Regions from separate parts of the Pseudoalteromonas sp. AS84 genome, predicted to be linked through region 3. Evidence: predicted binding sites of a transcription regulator. Region 3 holds the regulator's gene; each other region holds the start of a gene.

Evidence for each region. The regulator sigma-54, encoded in region 3, starts transcription at its own class of promoters, with help from an activator protein. The targets are predictions, from matches to a motif close to GTTGGCACGNNNNTNGNNT.
Region 1: the regulator sigma-54 is predicted to act here: its motif matches at 2,371-2,389, upstream of WNY79_RS05595 (BON domain-containing protein).
Region 2: the regulator sigma-54 is predicted to act here: its motif matches at 2,870-2,888, upstream of fliE (flagellar hook-basal body complex protein FliE).
Region 4: the regulator sigma-54 is predicted to act here: its motif matches at 2,527-2,545, upstream of flgJ (flagellar assembly peptidoglycan hydrolase FlgJ).

Annotation. Positions count from the first base shown of each region.
Region 1 is NZ_JBBMQY010000003.1:299,485-304,408, forward strand. It holds gene WNY79_RS05590 (methyl-accepting chemotaxis protein) at 1-1,760, shown strand, start outside; gene WNY79_RS05595 (BON domain-containing protein) at 1,977-2,297, opposite strand; gene srmB (ATP-dependent RNA helicase SrmB) at 2,570-3,796, opposite strand; gene WNY79_RS05605 (methyltransferase) at 3,872-4,570, shown strand; gene WNY79_RS05610 (DUF4153 domain-containing protein) at 4,632-4,924, shown strand, end outside.
Region 2 is NZ_JBBMQY010000010.1:89,637-94,560, reverse strand. It holds gene WNY79_RS12150 (DNA-3-methyladenine glycosylase I) at 1-75, opposite strand, end outside; gene WNY79_RS12145 (ATP-binding protein) at 208-1,320, shown strand; gene WNY79_RS12140 (sigma-54 dependent transcriptional regulator) at 1,317-2,771, shown strand; gene fliE (flagellar hook-basal body complex protein FliE) at 2,928-3,260, shown strand; gene fliF (flagellar basal-body MS-ring/collar protein FliF) at 3,281-4,924, shown strand, end outside.
Region 3 is NZ_JBBMQY010000016.1:73,210-78,133, reverse strand. It holds gene rapZ (RNase adapter RapZ) at 1-156, opposite strand, end outside; gene ptsN (PTS IIA-like nitrogen regulatory protein PtsN) at 175-627, opposite strand; gene hpf (ribosome hibernation promoting factor) at 632-919, opposite strand; gene WNY79_RS15455 (RNA polymerase factor sigma-54) at 947-2,446, opposite strand; gene lptB (LPS export ABC transporter ATP-binding protein) at 2,516-3,241, opposite strand; gene lptA (lipopolysaccharide transport periplasmic protein LptA) at 3,238-3,783, opposite strand; gene lptC (LPS export ABC transporter periplasmic protein LptC) at 3,773-4,327, opposite strand; gene kdsC (3-deoxy-manno-octulosonate-8-phosphatase KdsC) at 4,324-4,875, opposite strand; gene WNY79_RS15430 (KpsF/GutQ family sugar-phosphate isomerase) at 4,876-4,924, opposite strand, start outside.
Region 4 is NZ_JBBMQY010000010.1:125,609-130,532, reverse strand. It holds gene flgG (flagellar basal-body rod protein FlgG) at 1-603, shown strand, start outside; gene flgH (flagellar basal body L-ring protein FlgH) at 620-1,303, shown strand; gene WNY79_RS12295 (flagellar basal body P-ring protein FlgI) at 1,315-2,409, shown strand; gene flgJ (flagellar assembly peptidoglycan hydrolase FlgJ) at 2,582-3,598, shown strand; gene flgK (flagellar hook-associated protein FlgK) at 3,600-4,924, shown strand, end outside.

The DNA of each region.
Region 1 (4,924 bases), on a different contig from region 3:
TTAATCAAAAAAGGGCAGATATTGAGCTTTTGGCTTTAATTGTTCCGCAGCTTGAGGAAGACAACTATGATCGCTTTTTTACAGAATATATACAGAGGTATGACTATTACGATGTGTTTTTAATTAATAACAATGGGCTTATTTATTACACTCAAGCTAGAGAATCTGATTATCAAACAAACATATTAAAAGGGAAATATGCGAGTTCAAATTTAGGAGATTTAATTAAAGAGGTTAAACAATCTAAAAGTTTTAGTATTGCTGATTACAAACCGTATGCACCAAGTAATGGAGAACCCGCTGCGTTTATTGCTATACCTGTTGATGGTAGCGATACAATAGTTGCTTTGCAGCTTTCAAGTGAAGGGACTAATCAAATAATGGGTGTTCGCGAAGGGATGGGAGAAACTGGTGAGAGTTACCTAGTTGGAGAAGATAAGCTAATGCGTTCTGATTCATATCTTGACCCAGAAGGACATTCACTCAAAGCAAGTTTTGCAGGAACTGTAACAAATAATGGTGCTGATACAGAGGCTGTAAATTTAGCTTTAAATGCTCAACATGGTACTAAAATAATAAAAGATTATAATGGAAATAACGTACTTTCTGCCTTCGATAGTATAAAAATTGGAGATTTTAGCTGGATTATATTAAGTGAAATTGACGAATCAGAAGCATTTTCACCAGTCCATCAGACTGTGCTTTTTAGTGTGATTTCTATAATTGTAGCTGCAATTGTTGTTGTATTTATTGGTGTTTTCTTTTCTCGAAAAATAGCGACTCCAATAATTGTAGCTTCCACTTTTGCTAAAAAAGTGGCGGCAGGAGATCTTAGCAGTAATATCGAAGTTAATTCACACGATGAGGTAGGCATGCTACAAGTTGCATTGCATACCATGTTAGAAAATCTCAGAAAAATGATTGGTGAATTATCTAACGTTGCAGTTCAGCAAGGCAGTACAGCAACAGAGCTTGCCTCAGTTACTGAGCAAACTAGCTTAGCAGTTACCGAGCAGCAAGCACAAACTATACAAGTTGCAGCCGCCACTACCGAAATGACTGAAACAGTAAAAGAGATAGCGAGTACAACTGCTAGTGCATCATTATTATGTGAAAATATTCAAAGAATGGCTCGAGAAGGCTCTGAAAATAATGATAGTACTTACAACGCACTTGTTTCTCTTGGAGAAGCTACAAAAAAATCAGCACATGAAGTGACGGAGTTGAAGCATAATTCAGAAAAAATAGTGAATGTATTAGGCGTTATTAAAAAGATAGCTGATCAGACTAATTTACTTGCTTTGAACGCAGCAATTGAAGCAGCTAGAGCTGGTGAACAAGGGCGTGGTTTTGCTGTTGTTGCTGATGAAGTACGAAGCTTAGCTAAGTCTACGCAAGAGTCTACAATGGAGGTTGAAGTGATCATTGAAGCTGTTGTTAGTGCCAGTAACGCAGCTGTTAAAGCAATGACAGACAATGTAGGACAAACAACTCAAGTTCAGGAAATAGCTAAGAAAGCAAACTTAATCAATAGTAATGTAGGCAAAGCAGTAGATGAAATTTTTGATATGGTTGTTCAAATTGCAACCGCCTCTGAGCAGCAGGCAACCACCATCGATGAAATATCACGAAATATAGGTGTCATAAATATGGGTATATCAGAGACCGAGCAGGCAGTTAGAGATATTGCACAGTCAAGTAGCGAATTGTCTAGGATGGCAAACGGTTTAAATGATGAGGCCCAAAAGTTTAGTCTTTAACTTACTCTATTAATTTAGAAATCTTTGATTTAATGACGCTAATCATACAGATATAACTACGGTAGGATGTTACAGGGACGTACCATAAAAGACGTAAATAAGCGCGTGCCAAATAGTGCACGCGCATAAATAAATATTAGAGTTGGTGAGACACTTTGCAACCGATGAGCTCGTAAATTACAAACTTCCAACATATTTATGTTTTATTCTAACATGTTAAATAACGCTAATTTTATTACGAATGATTTTTACGCCATCCATATTTTCTAAAAACTTTTGAGCTAGTGCGCGCTGAAAACCAGTTTGTGCTTCACCGTATAAATCTACTTCACCATTTTTTACCTGCACACGAATATCACTTAACGCTAGGTTAGGATTAGTTCGTAGGGTGTTGGTGATAGCTTGTTGTAAGTTAGGTTGAGTGGCTACACTGCTTACTACGGCCATGTTGGTTGCTGCACTTACCTTTGTAGCGCAAGCTAATAAAAATAAACAACAAAATGATACTAAAGCGATAGTTAACTTGAAGCGGTTCATAACTTAATCCTTACATTACGGTGAATAGTGCAGCCACAATATGGAAATTCCATCGGCTAGGTTATCTTTGTAGTTACAATTTCGGTGCCAATATTAACGCCATGAAATATAAGGGAATTTTATTAATTGGGAATTCAGGTGGGCAAAAATTACATTTAAATGAGTATGAGTTACATGCTTGGGTTACATATGTAACAGGTACAAACAGCAGAGCCTCCAAGGCTTGCATTAAAAAGCCGACAAAAGTCGGCTTAGTATAAAAATGTTTTAGGTTACTTTTTCTTTTTAACCTTAGCCTTTTTCTTGGCTTTCATTTTTACTGGATCTTTACGCTTTTTAGCAGGTGGCTTAGCTTCTTTATGCTGTGGCTCGACACCTCTAATTACACGGCGTTTTAATTTTTGTTCAACGTAGCGCTCTACCTTATATAAAATACCAATATCGTGTGCTTCAACTAGCGATATTGCTATCCCTTTTTTACCAGCACGGCCAGTACGACCAATACGGTGTACATATACGTCGGCAGTACGCGGCATATCAAAGTTAATAACGTGGCTGATGTCAGATACGTCAATACCACGTGCAGCTACGTCGGTAGCAACTAATATGCTTGTTTTACCACTGTGGAAGTTTTCCATGGCTTTCATACGTTTGTCTTGTGGCATTTCGCCGCGTAACCACGCTGCTTTTACATCATTAGTTGTAAGTTCGCCAATCAATGTTTCTAAGCGTTCGCGAGTTTTAACAAACACAATCGCTTTAGTTACGTCAGGATTTTTTAGCGTATTAACTAATAATTCAAGTTTGTGATGATAATCGTCGGCTAAATGTACCCATTGGTGAATTTTAGCCTTTTCTTTACGTGACGATTCGGCTTCTAATAGAGCTGGGTCGTTTAATGTTTTTTCAGCAAACCTTTCTACGCTGTCACCTTCAAGTGTTGCTGAGAATAAAAAACATTGGCGACGATTTTTAGCTTCGTCACAAATACGGCTCATTTCTTTTTTAAAACCCATATCTAACATGCGATCTGCTTCATCAATAATAAGCATTTCTACATGTTCAGCATGAAAGTTTTCGGTTTCTAGGTATTCCATTAATCGTCCTGGTGTGGCGATTAAAATATCGTTATTTTTTTCAAAAATTTCTTTATGCGTGCCGTAGTTAATACCGCCTGTTACTACACCAATTTTTAGGTGTGTGCGCTTAGCTAGCAGTTCACATTGTTCATGAATTTGATAAGCCAACTCACGAGTCGGGGTCATAACGAGGACGCGCGCAAAACCAGGGTCACGACGTGGGAAATCCAGTAAGTACTGAATAGCCGGAATTAAAAATGCCGCTGTTTTACCTGTACCAGTAGGCGCAGATGCTAAAATATCGCGCCCCTGTAGTGCTTCAGGAATAGCTTGTTGTTGAATGCTGGTTGGCGTCTCGTAGCCCATTTTATTAATGGCATCGAGTAGCTTGTTATCAAGATCAAATTCAGAAAATTGCATAGAGTGTCTAAAATAAGGGACAATTACCCTGATTATACGCGCTATGCTGCGCTTGGTGAATGAAAAGGTGAAAAAATGTCTGGTTTTGTATTTAAACAATTTAAAGTTGAACACGACCACTGTGCAATGAAAGTTTCTACCGATGGCATTTTGCTTGGCGCATGGGCTAATTTAAGCGGTGCAAAGTCATTACTTGATATAGGCACCGGAACCGGCTTACTAGCACTAATGTGTAAGCAGCGCAGTAATGAGCTTGGTATAACTGCGGTAGAAATTGACGAAAGCGCCTATACCCAAGCATTACAAAATGTAGCTAATAGTCCGTGGCCAACTATAAGTATTACGCACCAAACTATTCAGCGCTTTAGTAGTGAAGTTAAATTTGACGTGGTTATCTCTAATCCACCGTATTTTAATGACAGTTTAAAAGGCGATAATGCTGCGCGTAATGCCGCACGCCATACGGACGGCCTAAGTTTTGAAGAGTTAATTAATGCGTTTAAACATTTAAGCCATAGTGGTTCCCGCTTTAGCTTAATACTCCCAAGCGTTGAAGGCGCATTATTTATTGAGCTTGCTACTCAAAATGGGCTTTATTTAAATACTCACTGCCAAGTAAAAGCCACGCCTAATAAAGATATTAGCCGCAGTTTAATGACATTTAGCTACGTAAAAAGCGATATAGAAACATCAATTCTGTGTATTAGAAACTTAGATAATACCTACACCGCTGATTATATAGCCCTGTGCAAAGCATTTTATTTGAAAATGTGAAGCAATTGTAAAATAGGAACGAATAACGCAAACTGACTAAAACCTATTGTTGAGAACAGATATGGATAGTCAGTTACCAAAATCCTTTATAATTATACTTGCCGTAGTACAGGCTATTGCTCTTACCCTTTTATATAGCAGTATAGAAAATAATGTGTGGCCAGCAACAAGCCCTACATGGTTAGTCTCACTTATTACATTTTCTATGAGCTTTCCTTTATTAATGCTAATGACCGTTAATAAAAATAATATAAAAACGTCGTTACTTTTAATCCTTCCTTTTTCCTTGTTGTTATCTTTACTGGGTGCGTATGCAGGCTTTCAGCAAGAGCCTCAAGAGTACGTAAGTAATAG
Region 2 (4,924 bases), on a different contig from region 3:
TTCATCATGGTAAATAACGTAGTCGGGTTTAGTGGTGTCGAGCCACGGGCAACGGCACTTTATTTGCTCACTCATTATTATTCCTTTTTGCGTGCGTCATTTTTATGTCGCTCAAATTATTGATGTAACTTAATGATAAGTATGTAAATAAATTTTGGTATAAATCGTGCATTTAGACATGTATCTACATCAATTCGAGATTTGATTATGGCCCTTGCTAGCGTGCTAAAACCACAGTTTTTTTCTGCAAATCAGTATAACCCATGTTTACTTCAAGAGGAGTACATTGGTGAATTAAGCGATCTGCGCAAGCAAGCAAGTTGGCTTTCGCATTTGGTTGATACCATGCCAGCAGGTGTGGTTGTACTTGATGGCAAAGGGTTGATTGCAAAAGCGAATCAAATAGCGATTGATATGCTTGGCGAGCCACTTGAAGGCGAACGCTGGTTTAATGTTATTCAGCGCTCTTTTAGGCCACATCAAGATGATGGTCACGAAGTGTCTTTAAAAGACGGGCGCCTAATAAAACTTGATATTACCGCTTTAGCCCCAGAGCCAGGGCAACTTATTTTAATGACGGATTTAACCGAAACTCGCCGTTTACAAAAACGTGTTGCACATATGCAGCGATTAAGCGCGCTGGGTAAAATGGTTGCGTCACTGGCGCATCAAGTCCGTACACCGCTCTCAGCCGCTATGCTTTACGCCGCTAATTTAGGATCAAAGCGCTTACCCGAAGCATCTCGCGATAACTTTCAAACAAAGTTAATGTCGCGTTTAAAAGATTTAGAAACTCAAGTAAACGACATGCTGTTATTTGCTAAAAGTGGCGATCAGCAAGTTGTTGAGCAAGTTTCAATGCAGCAGCTTTTAACAGAAGTTAAAGCGGGCGCTGATGCGATGGTCGCACTTAATGAAAGTGAACTGGATGTAAGCTTACCAGAGCCAGATATACAAATAGTCGGTAATAAAACGGCACTGGCCAGTGCTATTCAAAATCTTGTGCACAATAGTATTCAAGTTATTGGCGGCGGTGCAAAAGTAAAAATTAGCGCACAAAGAGATTTAAAAGATTTAGATATGGTTCGTATTAGTGTGAGCGACAATGGCCCAGGTGTTGATTTAAGCCAAAGCGATAAAATCTTTGAACCATTTTTTACTACAAAAAGTCAGGGCACAGGCTTAGGGCTTGCTGTAGTGAGTTCGGTGGCTAGTGCACACCAAGGCCGTGTTGATGTGACTAATAATACGCATGGTGGTGCCTGCTTTAGCTTGTTACTGCCTATTAAGGCAACATCTAAATTAGAGGGTTCATTATGAGTAACACTATTTTAGTTGTCGAAGATGACGCTGGGCTTCGTGAAGCCTTAATAGATACCCTTGAAATGTCGGGTATTGAATGTGTTGCAGCGAACAGTGCTGAGCAAGCAATGATATTGCTTAAAAAAGATCAATTTTCGCTTGTTGTAAGCGACGTGCAAATGGGTGCAATGAGTGGACTTGATTTACTACGCAGTATTAAATTAAACCACCCTGATTTACCTGTATTAATGATGACGGCGTACGCCACAATTGACGATGCAGTAGAAGCCATGCGCCTAGGTGCAATTGACTACATGGCTAAACCATTTGCACCTGAAGTGCTGTTAAATATGGTGAGCCGTTATTTGCCTGAAAAAGCAAAAGAAACCGACGGACCTATTGTTGCCGACCCAACTAGTATTCAATTATTGGAGCTTGCGAGTAAAGTAGCACGCTCTGATGCAAGTGTAATGGTACTTGGCCCAAGTGGTTCAGGTAAGGAAGTACTCGCTCGTTATATTCATGATAAGTCGAGTCGTTGTAATGAGCCATTTGTGGCGATTAACTGCGCGGCTATTCCTGAAAATATGCTCGAAGCCACTTTATTTGGTTACGAAAAAGGGGCTTTTACAGGCGCGATTCAAGCATGTCCGGGTAAGTTTGAGCAAGCACAAGGCGGCACTATTTTACTTGATGAAATTACAGAGATGGACTTAGGGCTACAAGCAAAGCTGTTACGCGTACTGCAAGAGCGTGAAGTAGAGCGCTTAGGGGGTCGTAAAACAATTCAGCTCGATGTACGTATTTTGGCAACCAGTAATCGTGATTTAAAAGAAGCCGTGTCTGAAAACCAATTTAGAGAAGATCTATATTACAGGCTTAATGTTTTTCCACTTATGTGGCGACCATTGTGCCAACGCCCTGGCGATATTATTGTATTGGCTAAGCATTTAATTGAGCGCCATATCAGTAAAAGTAAAGAGCCCATGGCGTATTTAGATAAAGCTGCCGAGCAAAAGTTACTGGCCCACGCGTGGCCTGGAAATGTGCGCGAGCTTGATAACGTTATACAGCGTGCGCTTATACTGCGAAGTGGCGATACAATAAACGAGCATGCTATTTTTATTGAAAACTTAGTAGCTAATAACTTTGTTATGGAGCCTTCATTGGCACCGGCGCCAACAGAAGTGGCTCACGTAAATAAAGGCGTTGATAAAAGCACGCTAAGCTCGGCATACTACGATGAAAAATTGCATGCCGAGGATGAGCCTAAACAAGGTTTACTAGCAGCAGATACCGGTAGCTATAAAGATGAGCTTAAAGATAAAGAGCATCGCATTATTTTAGAAACCCTTGCACGTTGCCAAGGTAAGCGTAAAGACGTTGCCGAAACGTTGGGCATAAGCCCACGAACTTTACGTTATAAACTAGCGCAAATGCGCGATTTAGGTATTTCACTTCCTGCATAACCTCCTATAAACCCTAAGTTTGCGCTGCGAACTTAGGGTTGTCAAAACTCTGACTCACATAATTTAAAGCTAACTGCATGTATTTTAACAATTAATTATTTGGCATGTTTTGTGCTTTATTACTTGTAAGAGTTCACTGCGTGTCAGAGATAAATTATGAAAATTCAAAACAGTGCTGTATTTCAAGAAATGCAATCAATGGCTTTAGAAGCCGGCCGTAATAATCAAATAAATAAATTGCCGACTCAAGTTCAGCCTACTTCTACTTCCCAGTTTGGCGACATGCTAAGTGATGCACTAAATACAGTGCACGGTCTACAGCAAGATGCAGGTCAAAAAGTAAAAGCGGTTGAAATGGGTGATCGAAGTGTATCGCTTGCTGAGGCGATGATTGCTTCTCAAAAATCGTCAGTTGCTTTTGAGGCTACAGTACAGGTTCGTAATAAACTTGTTGAAGCTTATAAAGAAATCATGAACATGCCTGTTTAATTAGGTAGTGGAGAATTATTGTGGCGCAATCTAACCAATCTACAGACCTAGCACTTGCTGGCGGCGGTATCGACCAAAGTGGTGGTGATGATCAACAAGAACAAAAGTCAGGCTACTTAAGTGCTTTAAGTGGTGTTGATGTATTGCGCCAAGTAACACTGGTAATAGCATTAGCGATTTGTTTAGCTATCGCGATTTTCATTATTATTTGGGCTCGTCAGCCAGATATGCGCCCGTTAGGCAAAATGCAAACTGAAGAGCTTATTCAAACATTAGACTTTTTAGATGCACAAAAAATTGAATATCAACTCGATGGCAATGTTGTATCGGTTGATGAAAGTGAATACCAAAACATTAAGCTACTAATGACCCGTGAAGGGTTAGAGCAAGGTCCAGCATCAGGCTCTGACATTATTATGCAAGATATGGGCTTTGGCGTAAGCCAACGCTTGGAGCGTGAGCGCCTAAAACATGGTCGTGAACAGCAATTAGCACGCACAATTGAAGAGCTTAACAACATTACTCGCGCCAAAGTATTGTTAGCCATTCCTAAAGAAAACGTATTTGCCCGCAGAGAGAAAAAACCATCAGCTACCGTTGTATTAACACTTAAACGTGGGCGCTCACTTGACCGTGAAGAAGTAGACTCTGTTGTTGATATGATTGCCTCAGCAGTACAAGGCTTAGAGCCTGCACGTGTTACAGTTACCGATCAAAATGGTCGATTATTAAATTCAGGTTCGCAAAGCTCACTAGCAGCACGCTCTCGTAAAGAATACGATTTAGAGCGTAAGCGCGAACAAGAGTACCTTGAAAAAATAGACAGTATTTTAATACCGGTTGTTGGGCTTGCAAACTATACAGCTCAAGTTGATTTGAGTATGGATTTTAGCTCGATTGAGGAAACTCAAAAGCGTTATAACCCAGACCTACCAGCGGTTAGAAGCGAAACCACATTTGAAGAAAATAACATTGGCGGCCTAGCCGTTGGTATTCCAGGTGCGCTTACAAATCAGCCACCGCTAAATTCTAATATTCCTGAGGTTGCGGGGCAAGGTGGTGCAGGCACTGCTACTTCTCCAACACGCAGCCACAAAGAAGCTACACGTAATTATGAACTCGATACAACCATTTCGCACAAGCGCCAGCAAAGTGGTGTTATACGCAGAATAAGCGTATCAGTTGCTGTTGACTATATTCCTAAAGTGGGAGAAAACGGCGAAACAACCATGGCTCCACGCTCGGTTGAAGCATTGTCAAATATTCGTCGCTTACTACAAGGCGGTGTGGGCTTTGATATGCAACGTGGTGATGCACTTGAAGTAGTAACAGTGCCGTTTGTACGTGAAGCAACAGATTTAGCTATAGAAGTGCCACTGTGGGAACAAGACTGGTTTATGAAAATAGCCCGCCTTGTATTGGGCGCCTTAGTTATCATTGTATTAATAATGGCAGTGGTAAAACCAATGCTTAAACGCTTGATTTACCCAGACGATACACTAGAAGAATACGACGAAGATGCACTAAGCTCAGGCGTAGATATTGGCGACAATACTCTTGATATGCTAAATAAAGACTTTGATTCTGCTTCGGTTGGTTTCTCAAGTGATGGTACACTGCAGTTACCGGATTTACATGGCGACGAAGATCTACTTAAAGCAATT
Region 3 (4,924 bases):
AGCAATTTTATCGTAGCTATCAGACACACTGCGAACTAATGAAGGAAGCAAGTTAACTGGAATATTATCTACGCAATAATAGCCTAAATCTTCTACAACGCGTAAAGCAACCGACTTTCCAGAACCAGAACGGCCGCTTATGATAATTAACTCCATTTAACACCCTTTATAAAACTATGATTGATCGACAATAACTTGGTAAAGCTCAGCATCTGATTTTGCACAGCGTAACTGTTTACAAAAATCTTTGTTGTTTAGTTTATCAGCAATGGTTGCGAGAGTCTTTAAGTGCTGTTGGTTATCGCCATCTGGTACGATGAGTGCGACAAAAATATCAACAGGACGATTATCTATTGCATCAAAATTTATTGGAGTTTCGCTAACGAGTACTAAAGCTAAAGGCTCTTCTGCACCGCTCATTCGACCATGAGGAATGGCAATACCACGCCCAATACCTGTACTACCCAGTTTCTCTCTGCTCATTAAAGCAGTAAGGATATCCTGTTGCGGTAAATACGGAAGTTTGTCGTGAGCAAGTTCGCTAATGAACTCTAAAATTCTTTTTTTGCTATTAAAAAGGACCGCAGCTTTGCTGCAGTCCTGGCATATAAGTGAGCTTAATTTCATCATATTAGTGTCGAGCAAGCTTCTCTTTGTGTTTAATTACTTGTCGATCGAGCTTGTCGATCAACGAGTCAATGGCGGCATACATATCTTGATGTTCCGTAGAGGCAAATAGCTCAGCACCACTTACATGTATTGTAGCTTCTGCTTTTTGATTTAATTTTTCTACATCAAGAATGACATGAACATTATTAATATGATCAGAGTGTCTTTCTAGCTTCGCAAATTTGGTATTAATATAGTCTCTTAGTGAATCGGTTAATTCTACGTGACGACCAGTTAAGTTTAGTTGCATAAGCATTACCCTCTTTTTTTTTGCGTCTTAGATCAAGCTTTTACGCTGATTTGACGGTGGAATAGCCAGAGATTCGCGGTATTTTGCGATTGTACGTCTTGCTACTTTAATTCCTTGCTCAGCCAATATATCCGCTATTTTACTATCACTCAATGGTTTTGCTGAGTTTTCTGCAGCGATTAATTTGCGGATAAGTGCACGAATTGCTGTAGATGAACATTCACCACCGTTTTCGGTGCTTACATGGCTTGAGAAAAAGTATTTAAGCTCAAATATACCACGGGGTGTATGCATATACTTTTGAGTTGTTACGCGCGAAATTGTTGATTCGTGCATTTCTACCATTTCAGCAACATCATTTAAAACCATCGGTTTCATTGCTTCAGGTCCGTGTTCAAAAAAGCCTTGTTGTTGCTTAACAATACAATTAGTTACTTTTAAAAGCGTGTCGTTTCTACTTTCTAAGCTTTTAATAAACCATTTAGCTTCTTGTAAATGCGAGCGAATAAACTGGCTGTCACCACTCGATTTTACAGTGCGAGACATTGCAGCGTATTGGCTATTAACACGAATTTTAGGCATGCTATCTGGGTTTAACTCAACAACCCAGCGGCCTTTAATTTTTTTAACCGACACGTCTGGAATAACATACTCAGATTCTTCTCTTACAATAGTATCTGCTGGCTTAGGACTAAGAGTATGGATTAATGTCATTACTTCTTTAAGCTCTTCTTCTTTGAGCTTGGTTTTCTTCATTAATGTACGATAGTCACGAGCAGCTAATAAATCAATATGCTCGGTTAAAATCATTTTTGTTTCATTAATGTAAGGTGTTTCTTTATCAAATTGGTTAAGCTGAATACACAAACACTCTTGTAAACTACGTGCAGCAATACCGACAGGATCAAACAGTTGGATGCGCTTTAATACAGCTTCAATTTCATCAAGTTCGACTTCGTTATCATCTTCGTTTTCTTGATTAAAGCTTTCTAAAATCTCTTCGCAGCTTAGTGTTAAAATACCTGAATCATCAACGGCTTCTACGATGGCAATAGCAATAGCTTCGTCTGTAGGGCTAAATGGCGTTAATTGTAACTGCCACATTAAATACTCATGGAGCGTCTCTGTAGAGGCACCTTGATAAATTGATTCATCTTCAGGCATTGGACCCGATGATGCTGCAGGAGCGGCACTCATGTACTCATCCCAGCTAACATCCATAGCCATGTCGTCACTTAGCGTGTCTTTCGCAAGTGCTTCACCACTATCTTGTTCGTATTCGCTTGGAGCATCATCGGCAGATGCGCTAACAGTTATGTCATCGGTATCAGCTTTTTGCTCGTTTTTGCCAGCAGCATCTTCTGAGTAGTCTTGTTCTTCAACCTCTAATAGCGGGTTGCTGTCGAGAGCTTCTTGTATTTCTTGCTGGAGATCCAATGTACTGAGTTGCAACAAACGAATAGCTTGTTGCAGCTGTGGAGTCATTGTAAGTTGCTGGCCCATGCGCAGCTGTAGTGATTGCCTCATGTATCTCTAACAATCCTTTTATGTTGTTATAATTAATACTAGCAGATGCTTAAAGACATGGCGTAAATGTTACAGCCTAAATTGCTCGCCTAAGTAAACATCGCGTACTGTTTTATCATTTAATACGTGTTCTGGAGTACCTGATGCAATCAGCTCCCCATGAGAAACAATGTAGGCTTTTTCACAAACATCAAGGGTTTCTCTTACGTTATGGTCGGTAATTAATACTCCAATCCCACGATTTTTAAGATGTTCTATTATTTTCTTTATATCTAATACTGAAATTGGATCAACACCAGCGAACGGTTCATCCAGTAATATAAATTTAGGATCTGCTGCCAGCGCACGTGCTATTTCAACACGACGACGTTCGCCACCTGATAATGCCATACCTTGGCTATCACGAATGTGTTGTATGCTAAATTCATCTAATAATTTATCGAGAGTGTCTTCTCTAGCTTGTTTATTTAACTCTTTGCGCGTTTCTAAAATAGCCATTAAGTTTTGATAAACAGTTAGCTTTCTGAAAATTGAAGACTCTTGCGGTAAGTAGCCTATGCCTAATCTAGCACGACTATGCATAGGTAAAAGAGTAATATCGTTATCATCTATCGATATTTTACCTTTATCGCTAGGCACAAGGCCTACAATCATATAAAACGTGGTTGTTTTGCCTGCGCCGTTAGGGCCAAGTAAGCCAACAATACTGCCAGCTTTTACTTCAAGGCCAACGTTTTTTACAACTTCACGGCCTTTATAGCTCTTTGCTAATAGTTCTGCTTTTAATGTGCTCATGGTTGACCTTTGTCGCTTTTTTTACTTTTTTTAGTTTCAATGGGTACTAAAATTGTATGAACGCGGTCAGTTGAGTTTTCATCTTTTTCGGCACTGATTAGCTGCTGCTCAATGTCGTAGGTAATGCTTTTAGCATTTATTTTTTGTCCTGCTTGCGATACCTGTGCATTACCAACAAGCGTTAAAAAACGCTTAGATACATCGTAACGTACTTCGTCAGCACTGGCGCTCATAGTCGTGCCGTCTGATTGCTTCTCTTCAAAGTGGGCAGGGCTACCAGTGGCAATTAATAATTGCTTATTATCACCAAGTTCATCGCGTTTATGTACTTCGAGACGGTCGGCTGTAATACGGCGGTTACCGTGAATAATTTCAACGTTTTTCTCAAAAATCCCGACATTAGCTTTTAATTGACCTTCTTGCTTATCGGCGCTTATTGATATTTGATTTGCAGCAGGCTGTGTATTTGGCTCTGCAGCACTGCTATTAAATGCTAGTATAAGTGTAGGAATAATAAGTGATTTTAATATTTTATTGGTCATAATATATGGTTCGCGTATGGTTAATTAGTTTTATCACTTCGGTTTTTAAGTCGGCTTCTAGGCCTTTGCCGGTGATTTTTAAATTGGGTCCAGTGATGATAACGGGTTGCTCCGAGCGCATTGTTAATAGCTTTATATCTACCTGAATATTATCAGCATTGATTTTGTCTATCATGGCGTTATCGGTTAAGTTTTTGGCAACCACGTTACCTTCTAAAATTAATTGTTTGTCTTCGTATAATGTTGCTTCGTCTGCATTTATTTGCCACGTTTGCTTTTCGTTATATAAAGTAAAAATGGGTTTTTCAAAAAACGTGAAACCTAATTGCTGATATAGTTCCATTTTAGCCGCAGTTACTTTGTGGCTGATTGTACCTTGTTCGTCATAGGCTGTTTGTTTGAGTTCAATGGCTATGTAATCAGGCTTGGCAATAACTTCAGGCTCAGTCTGAGGCAAAATATTTGGTTGTGTAAAATAAGGGTACCAAAGCCAAACCATACAGCTAATGAATAAAACGCTTAATATTATGCGCGCTGCATTCATGAACTAGTGCCTTGTGTAGTCAATGCTTTACCATTTTCAAGCATAAGTAAGTCGGTGAGCTCTCTTACTGCACCAAAGCCGCCAGGCATTTGCGTTATATAGTGTGATAAACGTTTAATAAGTGGATGGGCATCATTTACTGCAACAGCAAAGCCGACTAATTCCATAACAGGCATGTCAGGGCCATCATCACCGATATAAGCAATTTGTTCATCGCTAAGGTTGAGTTTGTCTTTTAATTCTTGATAGGCAATGAGCTTATTTTCTTGACCTTGATAAATATGCTGTACGGTTAAGCTGCTCATACGTTGTTGCACTATTTGTGAATGACGACCAGTAATTACAGCCACTTCAAAGCCACTGTTTATAAGCGCTTTAATGCCAAAACCATCTTTTGTATTAAATGCTTTTAGCTCTTCACCTTGATTACCAAGATAAATACGGCCATCAGAAAATACACCATCAATATCGCATATAAGTAGCTTTACTTTTTTAGCGCGTGCTTTTACATCATCGCTCAGCGGTTGATAGAGTTCTTCAAATTGCATTTATAACACTCCTGCTTTTAATAGGTCTTGCATGTTTAATGCGCCAATA
Region 4 (4,924 bases), on a different contig from region 3:
CCGTCGGGTTTAATGTTAGGTGCGGGTGCTAAAGTTGTAGCTAACCAAAAAGAGTTTACGCAAGGCAACATGTTGACCACCGAAAACTCACTAGATTGGATGATTTCTGGTGAAGGCTTTTTTGAAGTACTGCAACCAGATGGAAATATTGCTTACTCGCGCAATGGTCAGTTTACTACTGATGGCGATGGACGCATCGTAACATCGGGCGCTGGTTACGTTATTCAGCCAGAAATGAATGTACCTGATGACGCGCAATCAATTACGGTTTCGCAAGACGGCGAAGTATCTGTACGTGTTGCAGGGCAAGCCGATAACGTTGTAATTGGTCAGCTAACAATTAGTGACTTTATTAATCCATCAGGCCTTGAGCCAATTGGTCAAAACCTTTATACCGAAACCGCTGTAAGTGGTGCACCTGTACAAGGTAACCCGGGTGTTGAAGGGTTAGGTAGCATTATTCAAGGCTCTCTTGAAACTTCAAACGTAAATGTAACTGAAGAGCTCGTAAATCTAATCGAAACTCAGCGTATTTACGAAATGAACTCAAAAGTAATTTCGGCCGTTGACGAAATGATGAGTTACATCAATCAACAGCTTTAATAGAGTAGGGGGAATTATGCGTAATATTATTTTATTTGCAGCGGGCACATTATTTTTAAGTGGCTGTATGTCTACGCAAAATAGTGAAGTAGTGCAGGACGACCCTTACTACGCACCTATGTACCCCGAGCCTATTTTAGAGCCGCTGGTAGCCACAGGTTCATTATTTAATACTCACACATCAAACGACTTATATTCCGATAAAAAAGCGCTACGTACTGGCGATATAATCACGGTTAAGTTGCAAGAGTCTACTCAAGCAACAAAAGCCGCCAAAACAGAAACAGACAAAGAAACTGAGGCAAGCTTAGACCCCGTTATTGGATTAGGTGGCCTACCTGTCAATATAGGTGGCGATAGCATTCAGTTTGGTATTGGCAGCGATTCGTCGTTTACAGGCGATTCAAAGTCAAACCAGTCAAACAGCTTAGTGGGCGATATTTCGGTTAATGTAATGCGCGTTTTACCTAACGGTAATTTAGTTATACGCGGCGAAAAATGGCTAACGCTTAATACCGGCGAAGAGTTTATCCGTTTAGAAGGTCTCGTACGCCCTCAAGATGTAAGCGCCGATAATACGGTGGAATCAAACCGTATTGCTAATGCACGTATTCAATACTCAGGTAAAGGGCAAACGCAAGAAGCGCAAAGTCCTGGTTGGCTTACACGTTTCTTTAGCAGTTCGCTGTTTCCATTTTAGAGGGTAACAACATGAATAGCCTTAAAGCTTTATGTTTAGTTGTGTTATTAGGTTGGCATTTTACTGCCAGTGCTGAGCGCATAAAAGATGTGTCTATGGTTGAAGGCGTACGCTCTAACCAGCTAGTTGGTTATGGCTTAGTGGTTGGTTTACCGGGCACTGGCGAGCAAAACTCATATACACAACAAAGTTTTAGAGGCATGTTGAACAGCTTTGGTATTACGCTACCTTCAACTCAAAGTCCTAAAATTAAAAATGTTGCCGCTGTGGCGGTGCATGCAGAACTACCTGCATTTAGAAAGCCTGGGCAAGCAATTGATATTACGGTTTCTTCTATTGGTAGTGCAGGCAGCTTACGTGGCGGTACTTTACTACAAACTTTTTTAAAAGGTGTAGACGGTAACGTGTACGCAATTGCACAAGGTAGTTTAATTGTCGGTGGCTTAGGCGCACAAGGCCTTGATGGTAGTAGAGTTGTAATTAACACCCCTACAGTTGGTCGTATACCAAATGGCGCTACAGTTGAGCGCGCCGTGGAAAGCCCATTTATGCAAGGCGATTACATTACTTTTAATTTAAACCGCCCAGACTTTACAACGGCAAAACGCCTAGAAAAAACAATTAATGACTTAGTTGGCCCAAATAGCGCACAGGCAATTGATTCTGTTTCTATTCGTGTTATAGCTCCACGCGATGCATCCCAACGTGTATCGTACTTATCGACACTCGAAAACTTAGAATTTAAGCCAGCTGATATGGCCGCTAAAATTATAGTTAACTCGCGCACTGGTACAATTGTAATTGGTAAAAACGTTAAGCTTCAGCCTGCCGCTATAACTCACGGTGGCTTAACAGTAACAATTGCAGAACAACAAAACGTGTCACAACCAAACCCGCTAGCAAACGGTGATACTGTTGTCACGCAGCAGAGCATTATTGATGTAAATCAAGATGACTCGCGCGCCTTTGTATTTAATCCAGGTGTAAGCCTTGACGATTTAGTTCGCGCAATTAATGAAGTAGGCGCAGCGCCTGGTGATCTAATGGCTATTTTAGAAGCACTAAAAGAAGCCGGCGCAATTAACGGACAGTTAGTTGTTATATAAATAACTCAAGCCAATAAATAACGTATTACTTAAGCCCTATATTTTTGAAACAAGATATAGGGCTTTTTATTTACAGCAACTTAAGTTTATTATTTTTATCTTCCTTGTTTTATCGGTAGTGGCTCAATTTTTGCATTTTTAACTGCATTATTCATTTTGTGTCAAAAAGCCGATGGAAACTAATCACCTCGATAAACAAAACTTTTTTGATTTAGGCAACTTAGATTCACTTCGTAAAGAAGCCTTAACCAGTGGCGATGCATCAACTGATGCCTCTAAAGCTGCGCTCAAAAAAGCGGCCGCACAATTTGAAGCTATTTTTACGCAAATGCTGCTCAAAGGAATGCGCAAAGCCAACGAAGCATTTGAAGACAAAGACAGCCCATTTAATTCAAGTGGCGTAAAGTTTTTTGAAGAAATGCACGACCAGCAACTTTCAACAGAGCTTTCTTCAAATGGCTCGTTAGGCCTTGCCGATTTAATTGTTCAGCAGTTATCGCCTGAGTCTAAAAACTTTATGCCAGGCTCTGTACTTAGAACAACCAACGATATCTTTAGCGATACACAAGTGGGATCTGCTCTTCCTCATGAGCAAAAAAATAAGCAATCCGATCTTATCGTTAATAACACTAAAGCCGATATTGCTGAGCCTAAAGTCGATACTGCAGGGTCTAAAACCGATAGCCCAACATTTAAAAATGCAGAAGAGTTTGTAAGTTCAGTGTGGGAACACGCTAAAACTGCAGCGCAAAAAATTGGTTTAAACCCAGCTGTAATGGTTGCACAAGCGGCACTTGAAACCGGTTGGGGTAAACACATTATTAATAAAAGTGACGGTGGCAGCTCAAACAACTTATTTAATATTAAGTCAGATAAAAGCTGGGAAGGCGACAAAGCAAGCAAAGTAACGCTTGAGTTTGAGCAAGGTACACCCGTTAAAAAACAAGCCAGCTTTAGAGCCTACGATTCAATTAAAGATAGCGTGAACGACTTCGTTGATTTTTTAACGCAAAACCCACGCTACAAAGAAGCATTACAAAATACAGCAAAACCAAACGACTTTTTAGATTCATTACAAAAAGCAGGTTATGCAACCGATCCAAATTATGCCAGCAAAATAAAAAAAGTGCTCAATAGCAGCCAGTTAAAAGACATTGCGGCAAACGTGATCCGCCAAGGAGTAGAGTAACATGTCGTTTAATTTATTAAACATTGCCAGTTCTGGGGTTAGAGCAAGTTCGGAGCTACTGCAAACGACAAGTAAAAATATCGCCAATGTTAATACCGAAGGCTATGTGCGCGAGCGTACAGAGTTTACTACTATGGTTGATAACCAAGTAGGGCGAGGCGAAACATACCGATTATTAAACGAGTTTGCTCAGTCACAGCTAAATCGTGACACCTCTAATAAATCGTTTTTCGATCAGTTTATTACTGAGGCTAATCGAGTTGATACTATTTTTTCTGAAGAGTCGAATAACCTTTCGACTGGTATTAACTCTTTATTTAATAATGTGCAAGAAGCGCTAAATCAGCCGTCGTCTACCGTTGCTCGCTCATTAGTAATGACAGATGCGCAAAGTTTAATTGATCAAATGGATAGGCTTTCAGGCATAGTGCTTGATCAAAAAAGTATAGTAAACGAGCAGCTCGAAATATTTTCAGATGAAGCAAACTCACTCATTCAAAGCATTAGTACGCTAAATCAAAATATTGCAGCAGTTAATGGCACTAATAACGCCGCAGATGCGAGCTCTACCTATAACGAACGCGATAAAGCAATACGCGACTTATCAGAGCTAATAGACATAGAAACGCTTGATGGTCCAAATGGCGAAAAACTCGTTTTTATGGGCACAGGCGAAGCGGTTGTTATGCAAAATGGCGCATTTAACTTATTTTCGATGACAGGGGATCCTGATCCTAACTTTAAAGAATTCACGCTTGACGTTAATGGTGGCAAAGCAGTGCCGCTTGAAGTTGATGTAAGTAAGCTTAAAGGCAAAATTGGCGGCTTACTTGCTTTTAGAGATGACATATTAGTCCCTGCGCAAAACCAAATTGGTCAAATGGGCTTAGCGATAGCTGATGCATTTAACGAACAAAACAAATTGGGTATGGATGCAACAGGTCAGCTAGGGGGTAATATTTTTAATATTCCTACCGTTGGCGCTTATGCGTATCAAGCTAACACAGGTACTGCCGGTATGACTGCAACGGTAGAGCCAGGTAAGGGCAGTGAACTTCCTGCCAGTGACTTTATTATTACTTATACAGCTAATGCTAATGAAGTAAGTATTCAGCCTATAGATAACAAAGGCGATCCGTTAGGGCAGCCTTCACTTGCTGATATATCGACAGGTGTTATTGATTCATCGACTATAACCTCAGGCGAATCATTTGGTCTTCAAGTAAATGTATCTGGGGCAGGTGTTGAGGGTGATCAGTTTCAAATAAAGCTTAATTCAGATGCTGCTTCAAGTATTACACTTGCAACAGGGCGCGCAGAAGATTT